2 linked regions of the Methylacidimicrobium sp. AP8 genome follow. The protein of the gene in region 1 interacts with the protein of each later gene in a pairwise test. Links are inferred from orthologs where the notes say so. Each region holds a gene or a part of one and is shown on either strand. Other genes may lie near its edges. The genes, in order: rho and nusG.

Region 1 (4,884 bases):
GCGGTGGGCCAGCATCTCCGGTCGCCGATGGACAACACGCTTCGGGCGGCGTCTCGGCTACGAAATTTGTGAGAAATGGCCGTTAACCAACCGATCTTCCGATCGGCTTCCCGCAAGAGGATTGCACCCCCATCGCTGGAGATCCGACCCGCGGCAAATCCCCACTTCCTCCCCCGGTCACGAAAAATGGCCGCTAAAGGCAAACGTCTCTTGGCTACACTCTGTCAGGGATGGCCGTTTCTTTTCTCTGGTGGAAGTACCGTCTTGACAACACGCATGCCAGCAGAAGGCGGCCTTTCCTAAGCCGTTTTGCCGGATGTTTTGCCTTCCGCTATGCCCGCTATCGGTGAGACATGCAGGCTAATGCGAGGGTTCGGACTCGACCGGAGGCTGGAGGATGTAGCGTACCTTTTGCCAGAGACCGGCTAGACCGGTCTGCTCTCTGGCTGCCACCGCCGTCTGGATCCGCGCGAAGATCGCTCCCTCGAGCCTCCGGCCGGCGGCTTCCTGGACGGCAGCGAGCTCGGGCTTCCCGAGCCGGCGGTAGACAGCGGCAAGACGAAGGTGAGCGAGAAAATCGTTCGGTCTCTCTTTGATCGCGGCGCAGAGAGACGAAGCGGCTTCCCCGACCCTTCCGCTTTCCAGCAGCGCCTCGGCCAATCCCTGATGGAGCAAAGGGCTGCGCCCCCGCTTGCGGAGTGCCGCTTGGAAATAGCGGCATGCCGGCTCGCTCTCTCCGGATTGCAGCGCTCTCCACCCTCTGGCGGCCGAACCGATCGCTCCATCCGCGCCTCCGGATCGCCGAGACCAGACGGCGAACGGGAGATCGATGACGCGGCTCTCTTCCATAAGGACATGCGGGCAAAGGGCGCCGGCGAGCCTGCTCGATCCCTCCTGGGAACGAAACGTCGTCACACCCACGACCTGTCCGCGCTCGTCGACGATTGGACCTCCGCTATTCCCCGAAAAGGTCGGAGCGTCTACCTCGAAGGAACGGGTCCCATAATAGGGTTTCTGCCGATAGCCGACCACCTTCCCCCATGCCGAGGCGAGGCCTACTCCCAGAGGATACCCTTCGATACGGATCGGTTCGCCCGGAACGGGGGGTTCCTTCCTTAGCTCCAGGCATGGCGGCCGAATTCCGGAGGGAAGCGCGATTTGCACCATGACCAAGTCCCCCGCCTCCGCCAGAACCCGATCGACGCGGAAAGGTTCGCATCCGGGTCCCAGCGCGGCGGAAAAGAGCGCTCGAGAGAGCAGATGCCGATTGGTGATCAGTTGCCCCTGGCGATTGACGAAAAAGCCGGTTCCGGTAACCCGGACGATGCCGCCGGCGACGGATTGATAGGTAACTATCCGGACAATCGCCGCGTTCGCGGGGTCGTCACGATCCAGGTGTATTCCGCCGGCCCGACCGCTGACGGGAACTGCCGCCAGGAAAAGCAGAGCGGCCGCACGCACCCCGCCTCGCCTTTTCCCAGCGACCCGGTGCGGCAACCGATCCGGACAAGCCGTCTTCGCCGCAGGCATCGAATACGAATCCGCAGAAGATCCCGGCTGCTTTCCCGGAGGGGCGAAGCTCCCCACCCGAGACGCACCGCCATCCGCCCGGCCGCCCTCTTTCCCTGCTCGGCGATTACCGCCCATTTTTTTTGGATCTACTGCCCGATTGCCTTCCCCACAAGGGAAAAGAGCGCATCCGCAGCCCGATGCCTTCACCGCGGTCTTTCCAATCCTGCACCCTCTGCGCACTAGAGGCAGCCCTGCCGGGGCGCATGCCTCATGATCGGCCGCTGGCTTCGTTTGCGCCCGCCGCTTCCCCGGCATCCGGATATCCGTCGGGATGCGCCTGATGCCAACGCCAAGCGCTCTCGATGATTTCGGAAAGCCGCGAGTGCTCCGGTTTCCAGGAGAGCTCCCGGCAGATCCTCTGAACGTTCGCCACCAGCCGCGGCGGGTCGCCCGGACGCGGGGGACGGACCTCGAAGGGAATCGCCATGCCGGTGATCTTGCACGCAAGATCGATGACCTGCCGGACCGAATATCCTTCCCCGGTCCCTACGTTATAGAGGCCGGGCTGCTCACGCCGCAGGACGGCCAAGTGGGCGGACGCCAGGTCGCGCACATGCACGTAATCCCGGATCGCGGTGCCATCCGGTGTGGCAAATTCATCCCCATAGATTTCCACCACATTCCGCTTTCCCAACGCAACCTGCAACACATTGGGAATCAAGTGAGTTTCTTCCTTGTGGTCTTCTCCGTATCGCTCGGAGGCCCCGGCGGCGTTGAAGTAGCGCAAAACGAGCGGAATGATCCCGTGGATCTCCGAGTACCAGCGCAAGATTTTTTCGAAGAAGAGCTTGGATTCGCCGTAGGGATTGATCGGCTTGGTCTCTCCCCGCTCGTCGATGGGAATCTTGAGCGGAAGGCCGTAGACGGCGCACGAGGAAGAGAAGACGATCTTCCGCACCCCGGTGGCCACCATGGCATCGAGCAGGTGAATTCCGTGGAAGGCATTGTTGCGGAAGTAGGTCGATGGATCCCGCATCGACTCGGCGACCAAAGCGTTGGCCGCAAAATGGATCACCGCATCGGGCCTCTCCGCCCGGAACAGGGCGAAAAGCCCTTCCCGGTCGAACAAATCAAGCCGATAGAAGGCGGCGCGATCGTCCACCGCCGCCCGATGTCCTTCGGAAAGATTGTCGACGACCACCGTGGCGATGCCCGCATCCAGGAGAAACTCGACGCAGACGCTTCCCACGTACCCCGCCCCTCCGGTGACCAAGATCTTCACGGCAAGCGAGGGAGGCGGAGCCTACTCCTTGAGGTTCATCGAGAGAAGAAACTCGACGTTGCTCTTGGTCTTTCGGAGCCGTTCGAGCAGCAGCTCCATGGCTTCCACGGGAGGCACGGAGGAAAGCGCGCGGCGCAGGACATGTATCCGTGCGATCTCGTCGGGATGGTAGAGCAGCTCTTCTTTCCGTGTGCCCGACTTCGAGATGTTGATCGCGGGATAGATTCGCTTGTCGACCAGCGCCCGGTCGAGATGGATCTCCATGTTGCCGGTTCCCTTGAACTCTTCGAAGATGACGTCGTCCATCTTCGACCCGGTATCGATCAGAGCCGTGGCCAGGATCGTCACGCTCCCGCCTTCTTCCAGGTTCCGCGCCGCCGCAAAAAAGCGCCGCGGCTTCTGAAGGGCGTTCGCGTCAACGCCGCCGGTCAGGATCTTCCCGCTATGCGGCTGCAGAGTGTTGTAGGCGCGCGCAAGCCGGGTCAGCGAATCGAGCAGGATGACCACATCCACCTTGGTTTCCGCCAAGCGCTTCGCCCGCTCAATGACCATCTCGGCCACCTGGACATGCCTTTCCGGGGTCTCATCAAAGGTCGAACTGATAACCTCGCCGCGAACGGAGCGCTCCATATCGGTGACCTCTTCGGGACGCTCGTCGACGAGCAGCACGATCAGGTGGGCCTGCGGGTGATTTTCACTGATTGCGTTGGCGATCTTCTGCATCAGGACCGTTTTCCCGGTTCTGGGCGGAGCCACGATCAGCCCGCGCTGACCGAACCCGATCGGCGTGACCAGGTCGATCACGCGCAGGGAAGGGTCTTTGGACTTGCCTTCGAGGAAGATGCGGCGGTTCGGGAAGAGGGGGGTCAGATTATCGAAGAAGATGCGATTGCGAACCTTCTCCGGCTCTTCCCCTTCGACCAGATCGACCTGGAGGAGGGAGAAATACCGCTCCTTTTCCTTCGGATGGCGGATGGGACCCGAGACCAGGTTCCCTTTCTTGAGGCCGTTGCGCCGAATGAGGGCGGGCGAAACGTAGACGTCCTCCGGGCAAGGGAAATAGTTGTAGGCGGGGGATCGCAGGAAGCCGTAGCCCTCGGGGAGTACCTCCAGAACCCCTTCGCCGAAAATCGGGCCGTTGCGCTGCGCATGGCGCCGCAACGTTTCGAAGATCAACTCGTGCTTCCGCAGCAACCCGGGATTTTCGATCTGATACTCGGCAGCTTTCTGCTGGAGTTCGGCAAAGGAGAGGCGCTGGAGCTCTCCCAGGCTGAGCGGCTGGCCGGTCGTCGGAGGACGCGCGTCCCCATCTTCCTCCTTGCGATTCTGCTGTTCTCCGCCGCGACGTTCGGAGGGCCGGACAGGATGCCCGCTCCGAGGCGGTCGGTGCTCTTCGGAAGGCGCGCCCCCGTCCCACTGACCAGCTCCCGCCCATGCGCTCTTGGAAGATTCGCCTTTCTCCCGATCGATTTCATCTGCATTCATTCTTTTCCTACCGAGGTTTTCCTCTCTGTTGCCGAAGCCGCCTCTTCGCCCGTCTGGCTTGGGATTCCGCGAGGAGCTCCCTCGTCCACGACACAAGGGACGATGCCTCAAGGCGAGGAGGAGACGAGGACAAAACGGGAAATCTGCTGCTCAAGAAGTTCCAACGAACCGTCGTTCCAGAGGAGCACGTCGCTACGTGCCGCCTTTTTCTCGATCGGCCACTGACTTTTGATCCGTGCCTCCGCCTCCTCCCTTTCCAACCCGCGTGTCAGAAGCCGCCGCAGCTGCGTCGCATAGGAGCAACCTATGCAGAGAATCGTCTCGAACTCTCCTTCCAGGCCTGCTTCATGCAAGAGGGGAACCGAAACGACGATTTTTCCGTTTGGATTCCGAGCCCTTAAATCGGCCACTTCCTTACGCCACTTTTCGATAATGGCTGGGTGAGTGAGCCTGTTTAGTGTTTCCCGCAGCTGAGGATCACGAAAAACTATCGACCCGAGCTTTTTCCGGTCGATAGCCTTTTCTTCATTTAAGATCCGCTCCCCGAAGACGTCAACCAGTTTCTGCCATGTTTCCCCTCCCGGGGCCATCAGCTCATGCGCAAT
Region 2 (8,089 bases), 370 kb from region 1 along the record:
CACCCGTCGATCGAGAATGCCGCCCACGAGCTGGGGACGGCTGAATTCGGCCGCAAAGTTCTTGAGGACTTTCGCGGCTGCCACCGGGTCGCCATGGGCGATCGCCGCAACCTGTCCCTTAATCGACCACTCTTCGGGCAACTCTCGAGTCTCCCGCAGGACACGGATCAGCGCTTGGTTCTTGGCGACCCGGCATCGCGCCCCGCCGGCGGCCAGCCGTCCGCGCAGCTCCCGGAACTCCTCCGCCCGCAGGCCCGTGTAGTTGATGAAAAGAATGTAGTCGGACCCGTTCAGCCACTCCCGGATCTCATTCGATAGAAATACTTTTTCCGGCCTCATGATCTGCTCCTCTCCCTTTTACTTGCGATGCAGCGCCGCAAGATCGAGCGGAACGCCCGGGCTCATCGTCGCGGAAAGCACCAACGACTCAATAAAGCGACCTTTCGCCGCAGCCGGCTTCGCCTTTTGCACCGCATCGATCGCCTGCGCGGCGTTCTCCTGCAACGCCGCCTCGGAGAAGGAACGACGGCCGATGACGATGTGCAGGTTCGCGCTCTTATCCATCTTAAACTCGACTCGCCCGGCCCGGCATTCGGCCACTGCGCCGGCCACGTCGTCCGTGACCGTTCCCGTGCGGGGATTGGGCATCAGGCCCCGGGGCCCGAGCACCCGGCCGAGCTTGCGCACCTCCTGCATGGCGTCGGGGGTGGCGATCGCCACATCGAATCCGGTGAATCCCTCGGAGACCTTTTTGATTAGATCCTCGAAGCCGACAAAATCGGCGCCCGCCGCCTTGGCCGCCTCCGCCGCCGATCCGCGGGCGAACACGGCGATGCGCACCTTCTTGCCCGAGCCGTGCGGCAGTCGAAGGCTGCCGCGCACCATCTGATCGCCCTGCTTCGGATCGACGCCGAGGTGCACCGAGAGCTCGACCGTCTCATCGAAGCGGGTCTTGGGCATCTTGCCTAAAACCTGGATCGCTTCGCCGATACCGTAGAACTTCCCCGGCTCGAGCAGCTTTGCCGCCTCGCGGTAGCGCTTGCTTCGTCGCGTCTTCACCTCGCTCTCCCTTCGTTTCTCGAACCCGGCCCGAAGGCCGGCGCAATAGGCGGGCTATCCCTCGATGTCGATTCCCATGCTCCGCGCCGTTCCGGCGATGATGCGGAAAGCCGCCTCGTCGGAGCCCGCGTTCAAGTCTTTCCTCTTCAAGCGGACGATTTCCATCACCTGCGCTTTGGTGACCTTCCCGACCTTCACGCGGTTCGGTTCCTTCGAGGCCGTGGCAATGTTGGCCGCCTTTTTCAAAAGCACCGCCGCCGGCGGGGATTTGGTGACGAAGGTAAAGGACTTGTCCTTATAGATCGTGATCACGACCGGAAGGAGCATCCCGGCTTCCTTCTGCGTCTTCGCGTTGAACTCCTTGCAAAACCCCATGATGTTCACGCCGTGCTGTCCGAGAGCCGGACCCACCGGCGGAGCGGGATTCGCCTGCCCGGCCGGTATCTGCAGCCTGACGATCGCCTGCACTTCTTTGGCCATCTTCTTCTCGTCTCCCTCACCCGTCGTTTCGCATTCAGCGCCGGCTCATGGTCACGACCGGGCCTACGCCGCTTTTTCCACTTGCCAGAATTCGAGCTCCACCGGCGTCGAGCGTCCGAACATGTTGACCGAAATCCAGAGCTTCCCGCGCTCGAGGTCCACCTCTTCCACGACGCCTTCCGAGTTGAGGAAGGGGCCGTCGCCGACCTTCACCCGATCGCCGACGGCGAAGGAAGTCTTGGGCGTGGGGCGTTCGCGCCCCTCTTCCATCTGGCGCAGGATATCTTTAACCTGGTCGGGCGGCATCGGCATCGGATTTTCGCCGCCGGCGAATCCGATCACTCCCGGCGTCTCGCGAATGAAGTACCAGCTCTTTTCGATCAGCTTGTTCTGGGCGTCGCGCAGCCGCATCCGGACGAACACATAACCGGGATAGATCTTCCGATCCATTTGGACACGCTTGCCCCTGCGGATCTCCGAGATCCGCTCCACCGGGATCACCACCTGCCCGACCAGATCCCCCATCTCCTCGGTTTGAATGCGCTTTTCGATACTCTTCTTGACCCGCCCTTCGTGGCCGGAAAGCACATGAAGGACATACCACTGCCCCTGCTCTTCGGGCGCCTGCTGCGCCTCGCGGCCCTCTTTCTCGGTCAACACGGTTCCTTGCGCCCCTTCCCGCGGTTTCATCGAGCGTCCTATAACTGCAGCCTAGTGAGGAATCCCACCACTTTCACCAACAAGAAGTCCGCCAGCGTGACCACAGCAGCCAGCAGGACCGAAGAGATCGCCACCACCACGGTCGAATCGATCAGCTCCCGGTAGCGACGCGCTCCCTTTTCCTGCGGCTCCCATGGCCACGAACACTTCTTGAGCTCTCCAACGACCTCGTTGAGGAAGACCACCACTCGTTGTCCGTGCCGCCTCCACAGCCATCCCAGCGCAACGAGGCCCGCCATGGCGAGCCCCAGCGCAACCCACGTTGTTAAGGAAATGGTTCGCATAGCCGCAGGGCAGGAGGGACTCGAACCCCCAACCAACGGTTTTGGAGACCGCTACTCTACCAATTGAGCTACTGCCCTGTTTTCGAGAACCTGTTCAAAATTTACACCCGCAAGCCGATTGCCGAAAGAATTCCCTTCTTTGGCTAGGCCAGGATTTCAACGACTCTTCCGGCTCCCACGGTCTTGCCGCCTTCTCGGATCGCAAACCGCATCGCTTTTTCCATCGCAATCGGAGTGATCAACTCGACATCGATCTCGACGTTATCCCCCGGCATGACCATCTCGACCCCTTCCTTCAGCTTTACATTGCCAGTGACGTCGGTCGTTCGGAAGTAGAACTGCGGCCGGTATCCCGAGAAGAAGGGGGTGTGCCGTCCACCCTCTTCCTTGGTCAACACGTAGACCTGCGCCCGGAACTTCGTATGCGGGGTGATGGTCCCGGGCTTGGCGACGACCTGCCCCCGTTCGACATCTTCCTTTTTGATGCCCCGGAGCAGAATGCCGACGTTGTCGCCCGCCTCCGCCGAGTCCAACAGCTTGCGGAACATTTCGATATCGGTCACCACGGTCTTCGTGGTAGGCCGGATCCCCACGATTTCGACCTCTTCCATCCGCTTGAGGACCCCTCGCTCGACACGGCCGGTCACCACCGTGCCGCGACCTTCGATGTTGAACACGTCCTCTACCGGCATAAGGAACGGTTGGTCCTTCGGGCGCTCCGGAATCGGAATATATTCGTCCATCGCGGCGATGAGCGCCAGGATGTTCTTCTCCTCCGCGGGATCTCCTTCCAGCGCCTTCAGCGCGCTCCCCCGGACGATGGGAACCTTGTCGCCCGGAAACTCATACTTGCTGAGCAGCTCGCGGACCTCGAGCTCGACCAGATCGATCAACTCCGCGTCGTCGACCATGTCGATCTTGTTGAGGAAGACCACGATCGCCGGAACCCCGACTTGCCGGGCCAGCAGGATGTGCTCGCGCGTCTGCGGCATCGGACCATCCGGAGCGCTCACCACGAGAATGGCTCCGTCCATCTGCGCGGCACCGGTGATCATGTTCTTGATGTAGTCGGCGTGGCCCGGGCAGTCCACGTGCGCATAATGCCGATGCTCGGACTGATATTCGACATGTGTCGTGTTGATCGTGATCCCGCGCTCACGTTCTTCCGGCGCGTTGTCGATCTGATCGTATGCCTTCTTCTCCGCAAGACCCTGCTTGGCTAGGACAGAGGTAATCGCCGCGGTCAGCGTGGTTTTCCCGTGATCCACATGTCCGATGGTGCCTACGTTCACATGCGGCTTCGAACGCACGAAAGTGTCTTTCGCCATGAATACTCCTCGCTTCTTTGTCCTTAATCCTTCCGATTCGCTACACGGCCTTCGCTGCGGCCGAGCCCATGACCGGGCTTGAACCGGTGACCTCGTCCTTACCAAGGACGTGCTCTACCACCTGAGCTACATGGGCACTCGCCGTTTCCCTTTCTTTCCTGGTACAAGACCCCGTCCGTGAGAGAACGATAAACATCGCCAGGCAGCCCCCGAATGTCAAGCCCCGCCACACTCCGTATCGGAATTATTCTCAGGTGCCTCCTGGCCCCGCACGCGATTCGCCGCGTTCTGAGTCCACGGCTCCTCCGGACAAAGGCGGAGGACCTGCGCGCCGAAACCTCCGGAGGCGACCCGCACCCGCACCTCGCTGCCGACCATCTCCGGATGGGCTCTGCGAAGGATACGGCCTTGCCGATCGAAAGCGATGGCATACCCGCGCTGCAAGGTGGCCTCCGGACTCAAGGCGGCCAGCCGCGCCGCCCACTGGGCTACCTGCTCCGAGCGGCGGCGGATCTGCTCGTCGAATCGCAACGCCCTCCAATGACGCATGAAGGATTCCCACCTCTCCCTCTTGATCTCCACGGCTCGCCGGAGCGCGCGGCCGAGCGCCTCCTCCTCCTCATCGACCAGCTGCTCCCAGCGGAGGATGAGGCGGGAGGGCTCATGGAAAAACGGGCTGCCGGCCAGCCGCGCCAGCCTTTCCCGCGCCAGCTCGAGCACCCGCGACATGGCCCGCTCCGCCCTTCTCCGCAGTTGGGCGACCTCCGCGCGCCAGTCGTTCCAATCGCGGGCGATCAGCTCCGCAGCGGCGGAGGGGGTGGGCGCTCGCAGATCGGCGGCCAGATCCGCGATCGTAAAGTCGGTTTCGTGGCCTACCGCCGACACGGTCGGCACGGGGCATTCGGCCAACGCCCGTGCGACGACCTCTTCGTTGAAGGGCCAAAGATCTTCCAGGCTGCCGCCCCCGCGGGCGACAACCAAAACATCGACCGGAGGCGGCCCGCCGAAGGCGCGGATCGCCCCGGCGATCGCCTTCGCCGCCGAAGCCCCTTGCACCGGAACATCCCTCACGCAAATCTCGATTCCTGGCGCCCTGCGTTGCAAAATACGGAGAAAGTCCTGGATGACAGCACCCTTGAGGGAAGTGACCAGACCGACTCTTTCCGGGAATTCCGGCAGCCGCCGCTTGCGGGAGGCGTCAAAGAGCCCTTCGGCGGCCAGCCTTCTTTTCAGCGCCTCTAGCCTTTCGAGCAGCGCCCCCTCCCCCAGTGCCTGCACATCCGCTGCGATGATCTGGTACTGACCGCGGGCCTCGAACACGGTCAGCCGCCCGCGGACCACAACGGCCGCCCCCTCCCGCAACCGGATCGACAGCCGAGCCGCATCGGCGCGGAAGAGGACCACCTGGACGACCGCCTGCTCGTCCTTGAGGGTGAAATAGACATGCCCCGAGCTCGGGCTCCGGAGGTTCGATATCTCCCCTTCGACCCACACTTGCGAAAAGCCCGCCTCCAGAAGGGAGCGCACCCGCCGGTTCAATTCGCTGACCGAAAGGGGTCTTTCCGCGCTCCGGCCGGCGGCCGCCGTTTCGGGTTCGGGCTTCCTCCAAAGGTCGAGCTCCTGCTCTTCTACGAATGGATCTGCTGCCATAGCTTCCGATCGATCACTTGCTGGATCACCTCCGGGTAGAGGCGGTGCTCGGCCTCCTGAATTCTCGCGTGCAGGCTTTCCGGCGTATCTCCGGGCAGAACAGGGACCCGCGCCTGTCCGAGAATCGGTCCGCTGTCGACCTCGGCCTCCACCCAGTGGACCGTGCAACCCGCTTCGGCGACACCCGCCGCCAAAGCCTGCTTCCAGGCGTCCTTCCCTTTGAAGGCCGGGAGGAGGGAAGGATGAATGTTGAGGATTCTTCCCGCGTACGCGGCCAGGAGCGGACCCTTGAGAACCCGCAGGAATCCCGCCAGGATCACCAAGTCGACCCGAAAGCGCCGGAGGCATTCGGCAAGCTCTTCCTCGATGTCGGGCTCGAGCCGAGTCCGGAACTTCCCTCGGCGCAAGACCACCGTCGGAATATTCGCTTGGCGGGCCAATTCCAGGATCCGCGCGTCCTCCCGGTCGCTGATGACGACGGCAATCGAGGCGGAAAGCCTCCCCGAGGCGATCGCATCCCGGATGGCGGCGAAGTTGCTCCCTCGTCCCGATCCGAGAATTCCCAGCGTGGCTTTGGGCTCCTCGCTCATCCTTTCCGCCATGCTTCCCAGGCCGCGGTGGTCGATCTACCCGTAACCAGCGGGAAGAATTGTATCTCGACTCCCATGCTTTCCAAGGCTTGGCGCTCCTCCGGATCGAGCGTCTCCGGCCGATAATCCCCTCCTTTCACATAAACCGCCGGCCGGACCGCCCGAAGAAACGCGGTCGCCCGCCTTCCCGAGAAGATGGTCACCAGATCGACTACGCGCAGGCCGGCCAGAAGCTCCGCCCTTTCCACATCGGGGTGGATCGGCCGGTTCTCTCCTTTTTGCGCCCGCACCGACTCGTCGTCGTTGACTCCCACCCAGAGCAGATCCCCCAACGACCGGGCGAAGGCCAAGCAGCGGAGATGGCCGACGTGCAGCAGGTCGAAGCAGCCGTTGGTGGCGACGAACCTTTTGCCCTCCAGCTCTCTCCGAATGCGGGGAACTTCCCCCATCGGAACCACTCGGGCCCGGTCCGCCCTCACGCCCCGCCTCCGTTGCCGACCATCCTTTCAGGCCGGACCAGCGCGTCGAACTCCTCCGCGGACAGATGGCCGTCCTCTACGCAGATCTCCCGAATGGTCTTCTGCCGGCGATTGGCCTCCTGGGCGATCTTCGCCGCCCGATCGTAACCCAGCCGGGGCGCCAGCGCCGTCACCAGCATGAGCGACCGCTCCACTTCGCTGCGGAGCACCTCGAGGTTCGGTTGGAGTCCTTCCAGGCAGAAAACACGGAAGGATCGGCAGCTGTCGCGCAAAAGCCGGATGGCGTTCAGGATGTTGAACACGATCATCGGCTTGAACACATTGAGCTCGAAATTCCCCTGAGAGCCGGCCCAGCCGACCGCCGCGTCCGCGGCCATGACCTGGATGCAGACCATCGTCATCGCCTCCGATTGCGTCGGATTGACCTTTCCCGGCATAATCGAGGACCCAGGCTCGTTTTCGGGCAAGCGCAGCTCGGCCAGGCCGCATCGCGGACCCGAGGCCATCCAGCGGATGTCGTTAGCCACCTTGAACAGCGCAGCCGCCACGTTGCGCAAGGATGCGCTGACGCCCAAAAGGGGCTCATGGGAAGCGAGCGCGGCGAACTTGTTGGGAGCGGAGTAGAGGGGCAGCCCTGTCCACTCGGCCAGCTTGGCGCAGACTCCCTGGGCGAACCCGGCCGGCGCATTGAGCCCGGTCCCCACGGCCGTGCCCCCGATCGCCAGGCCGTAGAGAGCGGGCATCCGACCGCGGAGGTCGGCCAAGACCAGCTCGAGCTGGCCTGCGTACCCGCCGAACTCCTGCCCGAGGGTGAGCGGCACGGCATCCATCAAGTGGGTCCGGCCGATCTTGATGATTCCCGAGAACTCCCGGCTCCGTCGCCGCAGGCAATCGAGCATCCTTTCCAATTCCGGAAGGAGACCGTCGCGGAGGGCGAGCCCGACAGCCAGATGCATAGCTGAAGGGAACGCGTCGTTCGAGGAGTGCGAGCGATTAACATCGTCGTTGGGATGGATCGGAAACTTTCCTCCCCTCCTCCCCACCGCTAACTCGTTGGCACGGCCGGCGATCACCTCGTTACAATTCATATTGGATTGCGTTCCGCTCCCCGTCTGCCAGACCCGCAACGGGAACTCCTCGTCGAATTTTCCCGCCACGACCTCCTCGGCGGCCGCCACGATCCACTTGGCCTTCTCCTCGGAAAGGATTCCCAAGTCTCGATTGACCAGCGCCGCTGCTTTCTTCAGCAGCGCCAGCGCGCGAATCACCTCGATCGGCATCCGCTCGGTGCCGATCGCAAAATGAATCAGCGATCTCGCGGTCTGGGCCCCGTAGTATCGATGGGCCGGGACCGGGATCGAGCCCAAGCTGTCTGTCTCCTGGCGCGTCGGGGTTTCCTCCGCGGCCTTCTCACCGGTCCCGTTCACGTTGTAAGATCTCCTTCGCCCGGCGCAGCTCCGCCTCACTCTCCGGTCGCGGCTCCGGATACCGGAGCGGCA

What was found.
Region 2: the proteins of rho (region 1) and nusG interact in binary tests that used the Escherichia coli proteins (3 or more experiments, as listed by UniProt). The link is inferred for Methylacidimicrobium sp. AP8 from one-to-one orthologs.

The regions. Positions count from the first base shown.
Region 1 is NZ_LR797830.1:346,562-351,445, reverse strand. What follows is about bases 2,048-4,884. They hold rho (transcription termination factor Rho), read right to left. Parts: upstream 4,280-4,884; coding sequence 2,816-4,279; downstream 2,048-2,815. Other genes in these bases: coaE (dephospho-CoA kinase), read right to left, coding at 4,387-4,884; galE (UDP-glucose 4-epimerase GalE), read right to left, coding at 2,048-2,794. In the rest of the region: MTHMO_RS01555 (serine protease), read right to left, coding at 361-1,530; more of galE, read right to left, coding at 1,781-2,047. UniProt on the Escherichia coli protein: Facilitates transcription termination by a mechanism that involves Rho binding to the nascent RNA, activation of Rho's RNA-dependent ATPase activity, and release of the mRNA from the DNA template.
Region 2 is NZ_LR797830.1:711,522-719,610, reverse strand. Bases 417-3,354 are described here. They hold nusG (transcription termination/antitermination protein NusG), read right to left. Parts: upstream 2,230-3,354; coding sequence 1,603-2,229; downstream 417-1,602. Other genes in these bases: tuf (elongation factor Tu), read right to left, coding at 2,687-3,354; MTHMO_RS03200 (preprotein translocase subunit SecE), read right to left, coding at 2,238-2,543; rplK (50S ribosomal protein L11), read right to left, coding at 1,114-1,539; rplA (50S ribosomal protein L1), read right to left, coding at 417-1,059. Also shown: rplJ (50S ribosomal protein L10), read right to left, coding at 1-339; more of rplA, read right to left, coding at 358-416; more of tuf, read right to left, coding at 3,355-3,871; xseA (exodeoxyribonuclease VII large subunit), read right to left, coding at 4,088-5,521; purN (phosphoribosylglycinamide formyltransferase), read right to left, coding at 5,500-6,111; MTHMO_RS03170 (adenylyltransferase/cytidyltransferase family protein), read right to left, coding at 6,108-6,590; fumC (class II fumarate hydratase), read right to left, coding at 6,587-8,017; MTHMO_RS03160 (PPK2 family polyphosphate kinase), read right to left, coding at 8,001-8,089. UniProt on the Escherichia coli protein: Part of the processive rRNA transcription and antitermination complex (rrnTAC). The complex forms an RNA-chaperone ring around the RNA exit tunnel of RNA polymerase (RNAP).